One region of the Cohnella sp. GCM10020058 genome, then DNA from elsewhere that is predicted to be linked to it. Evidence: riboswitches for the same ligand, from Rfam matches in the RefSeq annotation. Region 1 holds a riboswitch; each other region holds the start of a gene.
What was found. Region 1 has a riboswitch for cyclic di-AMP ahead of ACFSR7_RS24480 (resuscitation-promoting factor). Riboswitches for the same ligand answer to the same signal wherever they lie in the genome.

Region 1 (4,975 bases):
AGCCGATTCTCCCATTCGCTGGGCGTATACGATATCACGCGAAGAATTATCAGTCAATTTGAGCGTAACGGATACCAGGACTGGCCGCAAGAGGAAAAAATGGTCAGTTTATGCGCTTCTTTGCTGCACGATGTCGGACACGGTCCTTTTTCCCACGCCATCGAACAAGTGTTCGATACGGATCATGAGGAGTGGTCGTGCGCGATTATATTGGGAGATACCGAGATCAATCGGGTATTAAAGGAAGTAAGCGAGGATTTCCCGCAAAAGGTTGCCGCCGTCATCTGCAAGACGTACGACAAGCCGATCGTCGTGAGCCTCGTGTCCAGCCAGATGGACGCGGACCGAATGGATTATTTGCTCAGGGATGCGTACTTCACGGGCGTGAACTACGGTACCTTCGACCTCGATCGGATCTTGCGCGTGCTGCGTCCTTATAAGGGGCGAATCGTGGTGAAGGAGAGCGGGATGCATGCAGTAGAAGATTATTTGATGTCGAGATATCAAATGTATTGGCAGATCTACTTTCATCCCGTGACGCGCAGTTCGGATATCGTACTGAGGCAAATTTTCATGAGGGCGCGCGAGTTGTTCCGCGGGGGCCATGCGTTCAAATTCCTGCTGCCGCCGCTAGCGCAGTTGTTGAACGGCACGATCGGACTGCGGGACTATCTGGCGCTGGATGAAGCGATGGTACAGACTGCGTTCGGCCAATGGGCGGACGAAGAAGACGAGATATTGGCGGACTTATGTAAACGGTTCTTAAACCGCCGATTGTACAAGTATGTACCCCTCGACAGTCCGCACGAAACACTGGAGGCGGAGCTGCGGGAGCAATGGGAAAGGATCGGTCTGCACCCTGATTACCACCTTCAGATGGACACGCCGACGAACCTTCCCTACGACGTGTACAAGCCAGGATCTCCGGATCCCGAGCCCAAAGAAAAGACCCCCGTCCTCGTGCTGGACGAAAAAGATCGATTGACCGAGATATCTTTAAAAAGCGATATCGTCCGGTCGATCGCGGGACTTCATACCGGGAAGTATTATATCTATTATCCCGAAGACCTGGTGCTCCCGCATGTCCATGATCTTAAACCCGAGATTCGCGAACTGCTGGGTTTATAGATCTTATACCAAATTGATTTGACCAAAGGAGGCGTTCACGACATGCTGTTCGATACGCACGCCCATCTGGACTCACCAAAGTTTGACGACGATAGAGAAGAAGTGATTGCGCGGGCCAAGGAAGCGGGCGTCGGTACGATTGTCAATATCGGCTTCAACCGGGAGACGATCCCGACGACCATTGCATTAGCCGAAAAGTACGATTTTATCTATGCGGCCGTAGGCTGGCACCCGACGGATGCCGTCGACATGCGATTGGAGGATGACCTGGGCTGGATCGAATCACTATGCAGTCACCCCAAAGTCGTGGCGATCGGCGAGATCGGGCTCGATTATTATTGGGACACTTCGCCCAAGGACGTCCAGCAGCTCGTATTCCGCGAACAGATCCGGCTCGCGAAGCGGATCGGCAAGCCGATCATCATTCACAATCGGGATGCTCATGAGGACGTCGTCCGTATTCTTCGCGAAGAAGGAGCAGCCGAGATCGGGGGCATCATGCACTGCTACTCCGGCAGCTGGGAGACGGCCAAGCAATGCTTGGATATGAACTTCTATATCTCCTTCGGCGGGCCGGTCACCTTCAAAAACGCGCGCGTTCCCAAAGAGGTATTGGCCCGTGTCCCCCTGGACCGATTGTTGATCGAAACCGATGCTCCGTACCTTACCCCCCACCCCTATCGTGGCAAGCGAAACGAGTCGTCTTATGTGCAGTTTGTAGCTGATTCCGCCGCGGAAATCACAGGCCTTTCTAGGGAAAAAATAGAAGAAATTACGGATCGAAATGCACGTGTCTGTTTTCGACTCGAAGAAAAAGCGCCAACAAACGCAGAAAAATAAATATTTTCTAAGAAAAAACTAGCTTTTGCCTTCGAAATCCTAAAAATATGGCTGAAATTTGCCTTAAAACGCTGAAATTCGCTCTTTGCACGTTCTTTACACCTTTGGGGCGTGCGGGTTATTATCTAATCCAGAAGTCCGAATATGACATTCCTTTTCCAGTGCGCTTAATCTCCCAGCGGGGAGAGCGGGGGACCCGACGCGGACGATATCGGCGCTTGCCGATGTCCCAGCGGTCCGAGCAATCTTGGGGTGAGTAGCGAACGACGGGCGCCGTCCGGCTGACGGCAGACCGCTTGATCGCTTAGGGCAGACTCTCGACGCCCGAACCCGACAGCTAACCTCGCAAGCGTAGTAGAGAGAGGTAACCTCGTGCCGCCCCATCGTCCCTCGTCCAGTTGAGCGGAAGCCACGACCAGGCCCTCTGTCGCAGGCTTTTTTTGTGCCCGAATTTACGCGTTCGGTGCCGATAGCCGCTAAGACCGCTCCACGGAAGCACCCACGGGATGAATGGCAGGCGCATGACATGCCTCCATAGCTGGGCAAGGCGGCGCAATTCGCTAGTGTGCAAGCCGCTCCACACTAAGCTTCCAGCGCCGTTATCACAAATGGATAGTCGCGTCAGACGAATATCATGTAAAACAGTCGACGGCGAGGCTATGAAGGAGGAACGAGAAAATGGGTGCAATCCCCCTTCAAGGGACCCATGATCCACGACCGACCGGCAAGCTTACCGCAGCGCGATGGTTGCATGAGCATCTGCGTTTGATTCTCTTGAGCGCAATCTTGTCCTTTGCTCTTACCATCTGTCTCATCATGCTGCTGCACGGCGCGTCCGCCAAGAGCGTGACCGTCGTGGACGGCGGGAAATCTACCGTCATCCAAACCCGCACTTCCGATGTCTCCGCCTTGCTTAAGGAGATTGGCATCACGGTCGGTCCAAACGATCGGTTGTCGGCAGCGCTCACGTCCTCGGTAGAGGACGGCACGCGAGTCGTCATCGATCGGGCTATGAGCGTTCAGCTCGTCGCAGACGGGAAGAAAGAGACCAAATATACAACAGTCAAGACGGTGGGTGATCTGCTGCAAAATGAAGGCATCACGCTCTCCGCAGAAGACAAAGTTACGCCGGCACTCACGTCAAAGATCGACGAGGGACTGCAGGTGAAGGTCGTCCGCGTCACACGCGAGGTCGTCACGACCGAGCATCCGATGGCGTACAAAGTTGTCAAGACAGCGGATCAGAACTTGCTGGTCGGCAAGACGAAGGTCATGCAGACGGGCAAGCAAGGCTTACTGGTGAAAAAATTCGAGCGCGTCTACGAAGACGGCAAGCTCGTTAACGAACAGCTCATCTACAAATCGCTTGATCAGCCGATCGTGCAGCAAGTCGTAGCCGTCGGCGCGAAGAAAAAAGCGGCCGTCGTGTCGCTTGCCTACAACAAAGCCGCAGACGAAGTTAAGACACTCCAATTGAACGGCAAATCCGTGAAGGTAAAGAGCGTTTTATCCGGCGTCACGTTAACCGCGTATTCCGCGGGTCCGGCTTCGACGGGCAAAGACGTAGGCGACGCGGGCTACGGCATCACCGCTTCCGGTACCACGGTATCCGAGGGTCGTACGATTGCCGTCGATCCGGATGTCGTGCCTTTGGGCTGGTGGGTCTACATCGAGGGCATCGGCTTCCGCCGCGCGGAAGATACGGGCAGTGCGATCAAAGGCAAGAAGATCGACGTGTACTACGACAGCGAGCGGTATGCGAATAAGTTCGGCAAGAAACGCGGCAACACTGTGTACGTGATCGGACCGGTTAAGCCATCGGCCGCCTGATAGGTTCTTAATTTTTATTACCCGCTATTATTGAGTTTGTGTCTGTTTTATGTCGGAGCGGTCAAGTTTTTTTGGCGGCGGCCTGGTCGGGTCGCTGCATCCTGGGAAGAGGCCTGTGCCTCTTCCCTTTGTCATTTGCGGGATGTCGGCTATAATAGGGCATACGAAGCAATACGAACGGATAGGGGAACGAACGGAGCGAGCGGGGTGAACGGTATCGGCCTGGCTAAGATAGCAGAGATCATCGTTGTGGAAGGCAAGGAGGATACCGTGGCGATCCGAAGGGCGGTCGACGCGGACACGATTGAGACGGGCGGTTCGGCGATCGACGAAAAGGTGCTGCGACGCATCGAGCTGGCCCGCGCACGGCGCGGTGTCATTATCTTTACGGATCCGGACGTGCCGGGCGAGAAAATACGCAAGATTATCGAGGCGAGGGTGCCGGGATGCAGCCACGCGTTCTTGGCGAAGGCCGATGCGCGCGGCAAGGACGGCATCGGCGTCGAGCACGCGAGCCCGGAGGCGATACGCGCGGCGCTGGCACGCGTGCGGCCATCGGCAGGGGGCGGCGCAGTTGCCGTCGCCGATGGAGCGCTCGCGGCGCAGCGCGGCGACGGGGCTTCATCGGCGTCTGCGTCCGAGGCGGCGCTGGCAGGCGCGGACCGGGCAGCGATGGCCGGCGCAGGCGCGGAAGCTGGCCCAAGCGCGGGAGACGGCGAGCCGGAGATCGCCTGGCCGGATCTGATCGATGCGGGGCTGATCGTACATCCGGCCGCCGCAAGCCGCAGGGAGCGCATGGGCGAGCTGCTGGGCATCGGATATGCCAACGGCAAGCAGTTCTACAAGCGGCTCGGGATGTTTCGCATTACGCGGACGGAGTTCGCAGAGGCGCTCAAGCAGCTGACGAGAGAGGGAGTAGGCGAATGACGAAGCATGCGGGAGGCGTAAGCGGTATGGCGGGTGCCATGGATATCGCGACGCCGACGCGGACCAAGGATATTATCCGCAAGCACGGCTTTACCTTCAAGAAAAGTCTGGGTCAGAACTTTCTGATCGACAAAAATATATTGGACAAAATCGTGGATGCTGCAGCGCTCAACAAGGACAAGGGCGCACTGGAGATCGGCCCGGGCATCGGCGCGTTGACGGAGCGACTCGCACAGGAAGCCGGCAAGGT
Region 2 (4,975 bases), on a different contig from region 1:
CGTTAACGTTGCCGGAGTCGGTCGCGTCGTACTTATAGGCAATCGTATTGCTGCCCGCATTGAGCGCAAACGTCTCGGATTGGGTTCCCCAAGTATCCCAGTTGGCGAGATTCGCGAGCGTCGTCTGCTTGACTTTCGTGCCGTTCACGTAGACGCTCAGCGTTCTGGCCGCGCCGTTCGCGTTGCCGTACTTGAGCGCGACCGCGTAGTTGCCGGCGGCTGCGGCATTAACGGTGAACTGCGTCTGTGCGCCCTGCGTCCAATAGCCGTCCACGAATCCCGTCCCCGTATAACCGGGATGGTCCGTGTTTACTTTGGCTCCGCCGGACAGCGCGGCTGCTTCGGCTTCATACACATTATTGGCCGGCGGCGAGACGGTTCCGTACACCTCGAACTCGGATACCTGACCGGCCGGCCAGGCGCTGTTGGCCGTGATGTTGACCTTGACGTAGCGCGTGCTGGCGGCGGCGAAGCTGATCGTCACCGCATTGCCGGTTGCCGGGTTAAACGAATACGAAGCGGACGACGCGAGCGTGCTGTACGCCGAGTCGTTCAGACTGCCCTGCACGGACAAAGTCTGCGAGCGCGTCCCCCATCCGGACGGCAGCTTCAGAACGACCTGATTAATCGTCGAGGCTGCTCCCAGGTCAACCCGGATCCATTGCGGAAAGGCGTTGTTCGCGCTCTCCCAGTAGGTGCCGGCGTTGCCGTCTACGGCATTGCCCGCTTGATACACATCCGCGTATGAGCTCGCGGTCACAGGTTTGTTCGCCGCCAGATTCGGGCCGTCCGCATAGGCCTTGGATGCTTGAAGCCCGGCCAGGTTGGCGAACAGTCCGGCCATCAGCGCGAGAGCCAGCAAAGAAGCCGTCCACGGCTTCCGTTTCCCCGTATGCAGTTGCATGAACATCATCTGCCTCCTTTTAAATGGATAACTCGAAATTCCGGTCTCTTCCGACTTGAGCGGCTGATCAGTGGCGCCTGACTAAGTTCACGGAGCTGCGAACCTCCTCCTCCCGTATATGGATGATGCTTCCTTTAAATTATAAGCGCTTACATACATGTCCGACGATGTACATTCCTATGAGATGTGTGTGCGGAACTACGATTCTTATGAGGCCGAAAACCAAAAAATCTCGCCCGCAAAATCACGGACGAGACGGATCGCATGCGCTCTTCGGACGTTAACGACGCAGATGGTAAGGCACGGTCGCGATGATGACGTCCTTTTGATTGTAAAGGTAAGCGCGAAGCAGCAGGCTCGACTGATTGTGCAAAATGTGCTGCCACCAGTGCTTGGCGATAAACTGCGGGATGAGGACGGTGATATGGTCGGTCTCGGCGGTTTTCCACTCGATCGTGTCGATGAACTTCATAATCGGGCGGATAATGCTGCGATAGCTTGATCTGAGCGTGATGAGCCGGACGCCGGGATCCCAGTCGGCCCATCTTTTTTCCATGCGCTCGATCTCCTCGTCGTCAAAGCCGACATAGACGGCGACGACGTTGTCGGTCAGCGACTTGGCGTAGCTGAGCGAATTCATGACGACGCGGGTGACCCCCGCGACCGGCACGACGATCGTGCTGCCCTTGATGCACGGCTTCTCCTTGGCCGGATCGATGCGCAGCTCGTCGGCAGTATTGCGGTAATGGCGTGCGATGGCGAAGAACGTCCACATGACGACCGGCAGGAACACGAACACCATCCACACATGCGTGAACTTGGTGAAAATAAAGATGAGCGTGATGCTCAGCGTCGTCAGCATGCCGATCGTATTGACAAGCAGGCGCGTCATCCAGCCTTGCGGGCGTAGCCGGATCCAGCGCACCATCATGCCGAGCTGCGACAGCGTGAACGGGATGAAGACGCCGACCGCGTAGAGCGGGATCAGGTTTTCGGTGTTGCCGTGGAAAATGATGACCAGCAGCGCCGAGAACACGCCGAGGAAAATGATGCCGTTGGAGTAACCGAGCCGGTCTCCGCGAACCATGAAGGCGTGCGGCATGTATTTGTCCTTGGCCAGCATGAACGCCAGCAGCGGGAACGCGGAGTACGCCGTATTCGCCGCCAGCACCAGAATCAGCGCGGTCAGCGCCTGGATGACGTAATAGATCGTACCTCGACCGAAGGTCGATTCGGCGATTTGCGAGACGACCGTCTGCTTTTCGTCCGGCGCGACGCCGTACCAATAAGCGAGCAGGCTGATGCCGATAAACATCGCGCCCAGAATCGTGCCCATCATGATCAGCGTGGCGGCGGCGTTGCGCTCGGCCGGCTTTTTGAAGTTGGGAATGGCATTGGATACGGCTTCGACGCCTGTGAGCGCGGAGCAGCCCGAGCTGAATGCCTTGAGGAGCAGGAAGAGACTGACGTTAGACACGGCGGCGCCGAATTCCGGCACGTGAGCGGGCGCGCTGCCCGTTGCGTACTTGACGATGCCGGCAGCGATGAGCACGAAGATCGCTACGACGAATAAGTAGATCGGCGTCGCGAGCACGGAGGCGGACTCGGTCAAGCCGCGAAGGTTCATGACGGTCAGAATAAGGATGATGACGAGCGCGATCAGAACGCGGTGTTCGTGCAGCGAAGGAAAAGCCGACGTGATCGCATCCGTGCCGGCGGACGAGCTGACCGCGACGGTCAATATATAATCGACCAGCAGCGAGCCGCCGGCCAGGAGTCCCGTCGAGACGCCGAGATTGTCCTTGGCCACGATGTAGGCGCCGCCGCCGGCCGGATAGGCATAAATGGTCTGGCGGTAAGACAGGATGAGAATAAATAAAAGGCCGAGCACCGCCAGCGAGATCGGCACCGAGTACCAGACGGCCGCGAAGCCCGCCGCCATGAGGACGATCAAAATCTGCTCCGTGCCGTACGCCACGGACGATAGCGCATCGGACGACAAGACGGCAAGCGCCTTGAATTTGCCCAGCTTGGCGCCCTCGATCTCCGCGCTTTTCATCGGTCTGCCGATCAGAAGCCGTTTAACTTTGCTGACCATGGGGTTATCTCCTTTGCTGTGCCGGCACCGCTGACGGGCATCAAAAAAAGCCGCAGGAAAGGATCTCCCGCAGCTTATTCTTAAGCGAATAGCGGCGCAGGCTCCTCTTCCGGACGCTTGCGAGGTTAGCTGTCGGATTCGGGCTCGGCAAGCAGCCCTACGCTTGGCAAAAGCCAAGCGATTCACCCCTGGGCGTGCATGCGCGGCACCCGGTTGGTTCCCCCGTTCCCGCATCTGCGGGATTCAGCGATTAGGATGTTAAATCACGAAATGAATCATACGTTACGTTCCATCTTCATGTAAACTGCCGCCGAAGGGGATGAAACAGCGCGGCGGCCGGTTAACCTACGAAGAGAACGGTTACATTCATGCGGCTCTTGCATTATCTCAGCCGCGCACATTCGCGCTCGATTTATTGAGGTTTCTGCTGTCTCGGATGCCCGAGTATTTGAAACGAATTAAAAAAAATAACCCCGCCTCCCGCCAAACGGGAGGACGAGGGGTGTTGTATGCATCCCTTTTAAATGAGTTGCAGATTCTCCAGCATGCGCATGAGCGATACGGTGGCTTCGGCCCTGGTAACCGGCGCGGCAGGAGCGAATGAGCCGTCCGCTCTGTTCTGCATGATGCCCGCAGCGAGCAGTGCCTGCGCGTCGGCGGCAGCCCATGCAGGAATTTTCGCCGCATCGGCAGAAGCGCCGGAGCCTGCCTGCCCCGCAATTTTCGGCAATCCGCCCGCATAAGCGATCGCTCTGCCCAGCATGACCGCCATCTCCTGGCGCTTGATGACGCCGCCCGGACCGAAACTCCCGTTGCCGTAGCCCGAGATTAGCCCCGCGCTCACTGCCGTCGTCACCGGAGCGCCATACCAGGCGCCGGCCTTCACATCGGCGAACGAGAACGCTGCCGGCAGTGTCTGCAGACCGAGCGCTCTCGCGAGGAGAGCGGCGAACTCGGCTCTCGTCACTGTTCGGTCCGGCTGGAACTGTCCCGATCCGGCGCCGAGCACGAGCTTCCTGGACGCCATTTTCTCGATCGCGGCACGATCCGTGTGGACCGCAATGTCAGCGAACGACTTGACTGCCTGCGCCAGCACATACACGCTGTTGTGCGGCGTCCGGATCGCCGCAGTCAACCGGCCCTCGGAAACGGTGATCGCCGCAGGGACGAATACGAGCTGTCCGGTGACGGTGTCCAAGGTCAGCGCAGTTACTTCCCCTGTCGTCTTGGGAGCGTCGATACTTACCCGTTTGGTGACATAAATGCCGTTAAAGTTTTTCAGCTCTTTTTTCTTCCCGCCGGAAGCCAGCTCGATCGTGAAGTCGAGGAAGTCGGACAAGGCTGCATAGCCGTCCGTTCGCAGCATTTGCCGGGACTTCGCCTGCTCTGATTGCGCAGACTTGACGACGCCGAACTCGAGCTGCAGATCGTCAGGGACTGCTGCCGTTCCCCAGGCTTGCGCCAGCAGCGAGCCGCTAAGCAGCTTGACGGGAATCTCGTACGAGACTTTGTCAGTCTGTACCACAAGCGTCAAGCCCGAGGATTGGACAGACGCGGCCGCGAGCGCCGCGGACGGCAACCGTACCTTAATGCCGTCTCCGCCTGTGCCGACAGGCAGGACGAGCTTGAGCGCCGTACCGGCAGATGCCGTCTGCCCGTCCGCCAGCTTGAGCGCTTGCTTCAGCTTGTCGGCGTCGGGCTCGACGATTGAAATCGAGCGTCCGTCGGCACCGGCTTCCTGTGAGGACTTCAGATCGTTGCCGGAGAGCTTGATCGTCCCGTCCTGAACCTTCGTCTCATCGTCGGCATCGTCGGCAGTCGCGCTTCCACCGGATGCGCCGGTACCCGGCGTGCCCGTTCCGGGAGTACTGGTTCCGGGAGTGCCGGTTCCAGGTGCACCGGTGCCTGGCGAGCCTGTGCCCGGGTTGCCGGTGTTCGTATCCACGACGATCGGGCAAACATTCAGCGGCGAG
Region 3 (4,975 bases), on a different contig from region 1:
GGATGCCATTGCGGGGATTCGGTGGATTATCCGGATTATGCCGTGCCCGTATGCGGCAAGGTCGTCAGCGGGGAAGCGGACAGGGGCATTCTGATCTGCGGCACCGGGATCGGCATGTCGATCGCGGCCAACAAGACGCCGGGCATCCGCTGCGCGCTCGTGCACGATTTGTTCTCGGCCAAGGCCACGCGCGAACACAACGACACTAATGTGCTGGCGATGGGCGAGCGCGTTGTCGGACCGGGCGTTGCCGAGGAGATCGTGCGCGTCTGGCTGGACACGCCCTTCTCCGAAGGGCCTCGCCATGTCGGGCGTCTGAACAAGGTCAAGGCCCTTGAAGAGCAGCAGGCACTCCACCCTTGAACGGAAGCGGAGGCGCATAGCGAATGACTGACCGTAACCAAGCATTGCCCGTATCGGGACAAGTCGAGCAAGCGTTGGCCGAGCTGGCCGAAGCGGCTGCGCTGGGCGCCGGACAGATCGTCGTGCTGGGCGTCAGCACGAGCGAGGTGCAAGGACGCCGCATCGGCACGTCCGGAGCGCCGGCCGTCGCCCGGGAGATCTACGAAGGCGTGCGGCGCGTCCGCGAGCGGCAGGGGTTCGAGACGGTATGGCAATGCTGCGAGCATCTGAACCGCGCGCTCGTGACCGAGCGAAGCTTGGCCATGGCCCGGGGCTGGACGATCGTATCGGCTGTGCCCGTGCCCAAGGCCGGCGGCTCCATGGCCGCCTACGCTTTCAGTCAGTTGGCGGATCCCTGCCTCGTCGAGGCGGTAGCCGTCGATGCGGGCCTTGATATCGGCGAAACGCTGATCGGCATGCACCTGCGCCAGGTCGCCGTGCCGGTAAGGCCATCCGGCCGCTGGATCGGAGAAGCGCGGGTGACGATGGCATACGCGCGGCCGAAGCTGATCGGCGGCGAGCGCGCAGTATACGCGAAGCCGAGCCGGGAGGCGCCGCCTTCCGGAACGTGCGACTGAGCCGCCAGGCTGGCAACGGCTTCTGCCGCCGGTTTGTTCAGCCTTCGTACGTGCGGAAGAGGCGAATTGCCCGATTAACCCCGAGTAAAGCGGCGGCTATCAGCGCACTTTGGCGCCGATTTCGTCCCGTTCCGAACGGAAATAACTGCAAATATGCAGGTTATGGAGCGGGATGGCGGCCAGATGAGCCGGATAGCTGCAGATTGCAGTTAAATTGCTTTAGCTGTAAACAAAACAACCAAATGATGAGAAATACCTGCATGTATGCAGTTATCTCCTCGTCATCGGCCAACATAAATGAAAAAAGCAACATGATTGCATGATTGCAGTTATTCTCGTCATCGCTTTAAATTCAACTTTCTCATAACCCCAAGGAGGACCACCCATGACCGCCAATCTGCGCAAGCAAGATCCCGAGATCGTCAAAGCCCTTAACCTCGAGCTCGGCCGCCAACGCGACAACCTCGAGCTGATCGCATCCGAAAACATCGTTAGCGAAGCCGTCCTTGAAGCGATGGGCACCGTTCTGACCAACAAATATGCCGAAGGCTACCCGGGCAAGCGGTTCTACGGCGGCTGCGAGTACGTCGACATTCCCGAAGAGATCGCCCGCAACCGCGCCAAGGAACTGTTCGGCGCCGATCATGCCAACGTGCAGCCGCACTCCGGCGCGCAGGCCAACCTCGCCGTCTACCTGGCGACGCTGCAACCGGGCGACACCGTGCTCGGCATGAATCTCGCGCACGGCGGCCACCTGACGCACGGCAGCCCGGTCAACGCCTCCGGCTTGCTGTACAACTTCGTCGCTTACGGCGTCGACGAGCAGACCTTCACGATCAACTACGACGAAGTCCGCAAAGCCGCGTTCAAGCACCGTCCGCGCATGATCGTCGCCGGCGCGAGCGCGTATCCGCGCATCATCGACTTTGAAGTGCTCGGCCAGATCGCCCGCGACGTGGGCGCACTGTTCATGGTCGACATGGCGCATATCGCCGGTCTCGTGGCAGGCGGCCAGCACCCGAGCCCGGTGCCGCACGCGCACTTCGTCACGACGACGACGCACAAGACGCTGCGCGGACCGCGCGGCGGCCTGATCCTGTGCACCAAGCCGTGGGCTGCGGCGATCGACAAGGCGGTATTCCCCGGCACGCAGGGCGGTCCGCTCATGCACACGATCGCAGCCAAAGCCGTTGCGCTCGGCGAAGCGCTGCAGCCGTCCTTCAAGGATTATGCGGCTAACGTCGTGACAAACGCCAAGGCGCTTGCCGAGACGTTGACCGCAGAGGGCATCAACCTCGTCTCCGGCGGCACGGACAACCACTTGATGCTCGTGGACACCCGCAGCCTGAACATTACGGGCAAGGATGCCGAGCACTTGCTCGACTCCGTGGGCATCACCGTCAACAAGAACGCGATTCCGTTCGATCCGACGAGCCCGTTCATCACGAGCGGCATCCGCATCGGTACGCCGGCCGTTACTTCGCGCGGGATGGACGCCGCGGCGATGAAGAAGGTCGGCCAGGCCATCGCCATCACATTGAAGAACGCCAAGGACGAGACCAAGCTTGAAGAAGCGCGCAAGCTGGTACGCGAGCTCGCCTCGCAATATCCGCTGTATCAAGGTCTTGAATACTAAGACCAGGCTCGCCAGCGTATCCTAAAAACAGGTACAGGCGCCCAATTTTGACCTTTCGAGGCCGAATTGGGCGCCATTTGTTTGACGATTCGGGACATTCGGTATAAACTAAGTGTACGCTTAATTCCCGGTATCGGCCGGGAAACGGGGGAACCAAGTCTTTATGGGGCGAATTGAAGCTATTCCAGGCTTCATAGGGTACCATCTTACCCGAGTCCGTCAGCTAACCTCGTAGGCAGTGGATGGGTCACATCTAATTTATTGAAGCTTGAATGACCCTCGCCGGGTCTTTTGGCGTCTCTACAAGACCCCTCTGTCTGGCTAAGCGTATTGCGCGCGCCTGTTGCAGAAGGGTCTTTTCTGTCCTTCGAGGCGTGTCGACTTTAGACCGGGAGAAGGAGGAATTTACGTTGGCCATGCCGGAATTCGCCAGAAACATGGACCAAGACGCTGCCGCTCCTTTCTGCACGAACACGAATACGTATTATCATAGCCTCATCGACTGGGGCGACGCCGACGATCCGCTCCGCAAGCTGCTGTCTCCATCTTTGCCGGCGGCCGGCGGCCAAGGGATCTGGGGCGCCTCCGACGACGAAGCCGACTATCTGGCACAAGGCTATCGCCATAAGTTCCGGACGTCCGCTTTCCTGATGCTTCCTGAGACGGAGGCCGAAGAGGGCGTGTCGCCGGCGCTCGCATATGTGGCGGCTCATCCGGAGATCCGCCAGGTGATTCTGGCGGGCGGCGACTGCTTCAGCCTTCCTACGCTCAAGCTGCGGAATCTAATCCAAAGCTTGCGGGCCATCCCGCACGTCGGAATTATCAGGCTCAGCACGCGCATGCCGGTCATGGAGCCGATGCGCATATCGGACGACCTGGGCTTGCTGCGCCTTATCCGCGAATTTTCTACGCCTTCCAAGCCGCTTTATCTGATGGCGCACATTCATCATCCGCGGGAGATGACGGATCAAGCGATTCGTGCGTTCCGCTCGCTCCGCGACGCAGGAGCCGTCATCGTGAACCGGACGCCGATCCTTGGCGGAATCAACGACGCGCCGGAGTTGCTGGGTGAGCTGCTGGATCGCCTCGAGCTGGCCGGCGTGACGCCGTATTACTTTTTCGTCGATCGTCCGAGCGAGGAGAACGGGGAATTCTCGGTGCCGCTATCCAGGGCGTACCATCTGGTCGAAGAAGCCAAGCTGACGACGGCGGGGCTCGGGCGGCGGGCGCGCCTTGCGGTGAACCACGACGCTGGCTTCGTCGAAGTGCTGGCCGTCGAAGGCGGCAAGGCCTATCTGAAGTTTCACGCGTCACCCGACGACGACGCAGGCAAGTTCATCACGGCAGACTGCCCCGACGACGCGTTGTGGCTGACCGAGCTGCCGGGCAGCGAATCGAAGATCGGGTCGCTGACGATCGACTGGACGGACTCCGAGGATTACGGGCTCCGCACTTCTTACGTCAAGCGGCCTTATCAGATCGGAGATTAATCGGTCTTTTATCATACATCCGGCTTTGCCTTCCGAGGCAGGCCGGATGTATATTTATTTTGACGGATACTTGGGCGTCTGCGGGGAAATGTTGAAACGGTCGGCCTGCATCCGCGTACTAGAATACATAGCCGCGAACAAGCGGACAAGAGGAGGATTCGTGTAAATGTCTATTTTCAAACGATTGCGCGATCTCACGCTGTCTAACGTATATGCCCTGATCGAAAAGGCGGAAGACCCGGTCAAGATGACCGATCAATATCTGCGCGATATGGCAGAGGATCTCGAGGATGCGGAAAAGGCGGTCGCCGCCCAGATCGCGATCGAAAAGCGATTCAAGCAGCTGTACGAGGAGCAATCGGCTCTGGTCGCCAAGCGCGAAGAGCAGGCGAACATCGCCGCGCAGGCAAAAAATATCGACCTTGCGCGCCGCGCGCTCGAGGAGAAGAAAGCGGCAGAGACGAAGGTTGCCGAGTACAAGGCCAGCTACGAGCAGAACAAGCAGGCCGCCGACAATCTGCGTCTGAAGCTCGATGAGATGCGCAAGCAATTCACCGACCTCAAGAACCGGCGCGAGACGCTGGTCGCCCGTGCCAACGCGGCCAAGGCGCAAGCCGGCATCAACAAGGCGATGGCTGGATTCGGTACCGACACGGCGATGTCCGGTCTCAGCCGGATGGAAGAGAAGGTCCGGCAGATGGAAGCGCACGCCGAGGCGACAGAGGAACTTAGCCAGTCCAAAGGCAGGTCGCTGGACGACGAGTTCGCGACGCTAGGCAAGGACAAAGCCGTCGAAGACGAACTGGCGGCCCTGATGAAGAAGTACGAGAGCTAAGGCGATCCAAGAGGACTCCCCCGCGGGGTCCTTT

Region 2: another riboswitch for cyclic di-AMP. It lies ahead of ACFSR7_RS13825 (APC family permease); the one in region 1 lies ahead of ACFSR7_RS24480 (resuscitation-promoting factor).
Region 3: another riboswitch for cyclic di-AMP. It lies ahead of ACFSR7_RS19165 (KamA family radical SAM protein); the one in region 1 lies ahead of ACFSR7_RS24480 (resuscitation-promoting factor).

Annotation. Positions count from the first base shown of each region.
Region 1 is NZ_JBHUJV010000014.1:11,498-16,472, forward strand. Features, by position in the region: gene ACFSR7_RS24470 (HD domain-containing protein) at 1-1,128, shown strand, start outside; gene ACFSR7_RS24475 (TatD family hydrolase) at 1,171-1,968, shown strand; cyclic di-AMP (ydaO/yuaA leader) riboswitch at 2,123-2,335, shown strand; gene ACFSR7_RS24480 (resuscitation-promoting factor) at 2,647-3,798, shown strand; gene rnmV (ribonuclease M5) at 4,006-4,725, shown strand; gene rsmA (16S rRNA (adenine(1518)-N(6)/adenine(1519)-N(6))-dimethyltransferase RsmA) at 4,752-4,975, shown strand, end outside.
Region 2 is NZ_JBHUJV010000008.1:310,897-315,871, reverse strand. Features, by position in the region: gene ACFSR7_RS13830 (galactose-binding domain-containing protein) at 1-910, opposite strand, end outside; gene ACFSR7_RS13825 (APC family permease) at 1,185-3,002, opposite strand; cyclic di-AMP (ydaO/yuaA leader) riboswitch at 3,102-3,261, opposite strand; gene ACFSR7_RS13820 (M4 family metallopeptidase) at 3,523-4,975, opposite strand, start outside.
Region 3 is NZ_JBHUJV010000009.1:880,948-885,922, forward strand. Features, by position in the region: gene rpiB (ribose 5-phosphate isomerase B) at 1-363, shown strand, start outside; gene ACFSR7_RS19155 (TIGR01440 family protein) at 387-980, shown strand; gene ACFSR7_RS19160 (serine hydroxymethyltransferase) at 1,366-2,616, shown strand; cyclic di-AMP (ydaO/yuaA leader) riboswitch at 2,724-2,869, shown strand; gene ACFSR7_RS19165 (KamA family radical SAM protein) at 3,033-4,106, shown strand; gene ACFSR7_RS19170 (PspA/IM30 family protein) at 4,273-4,941, shown strand.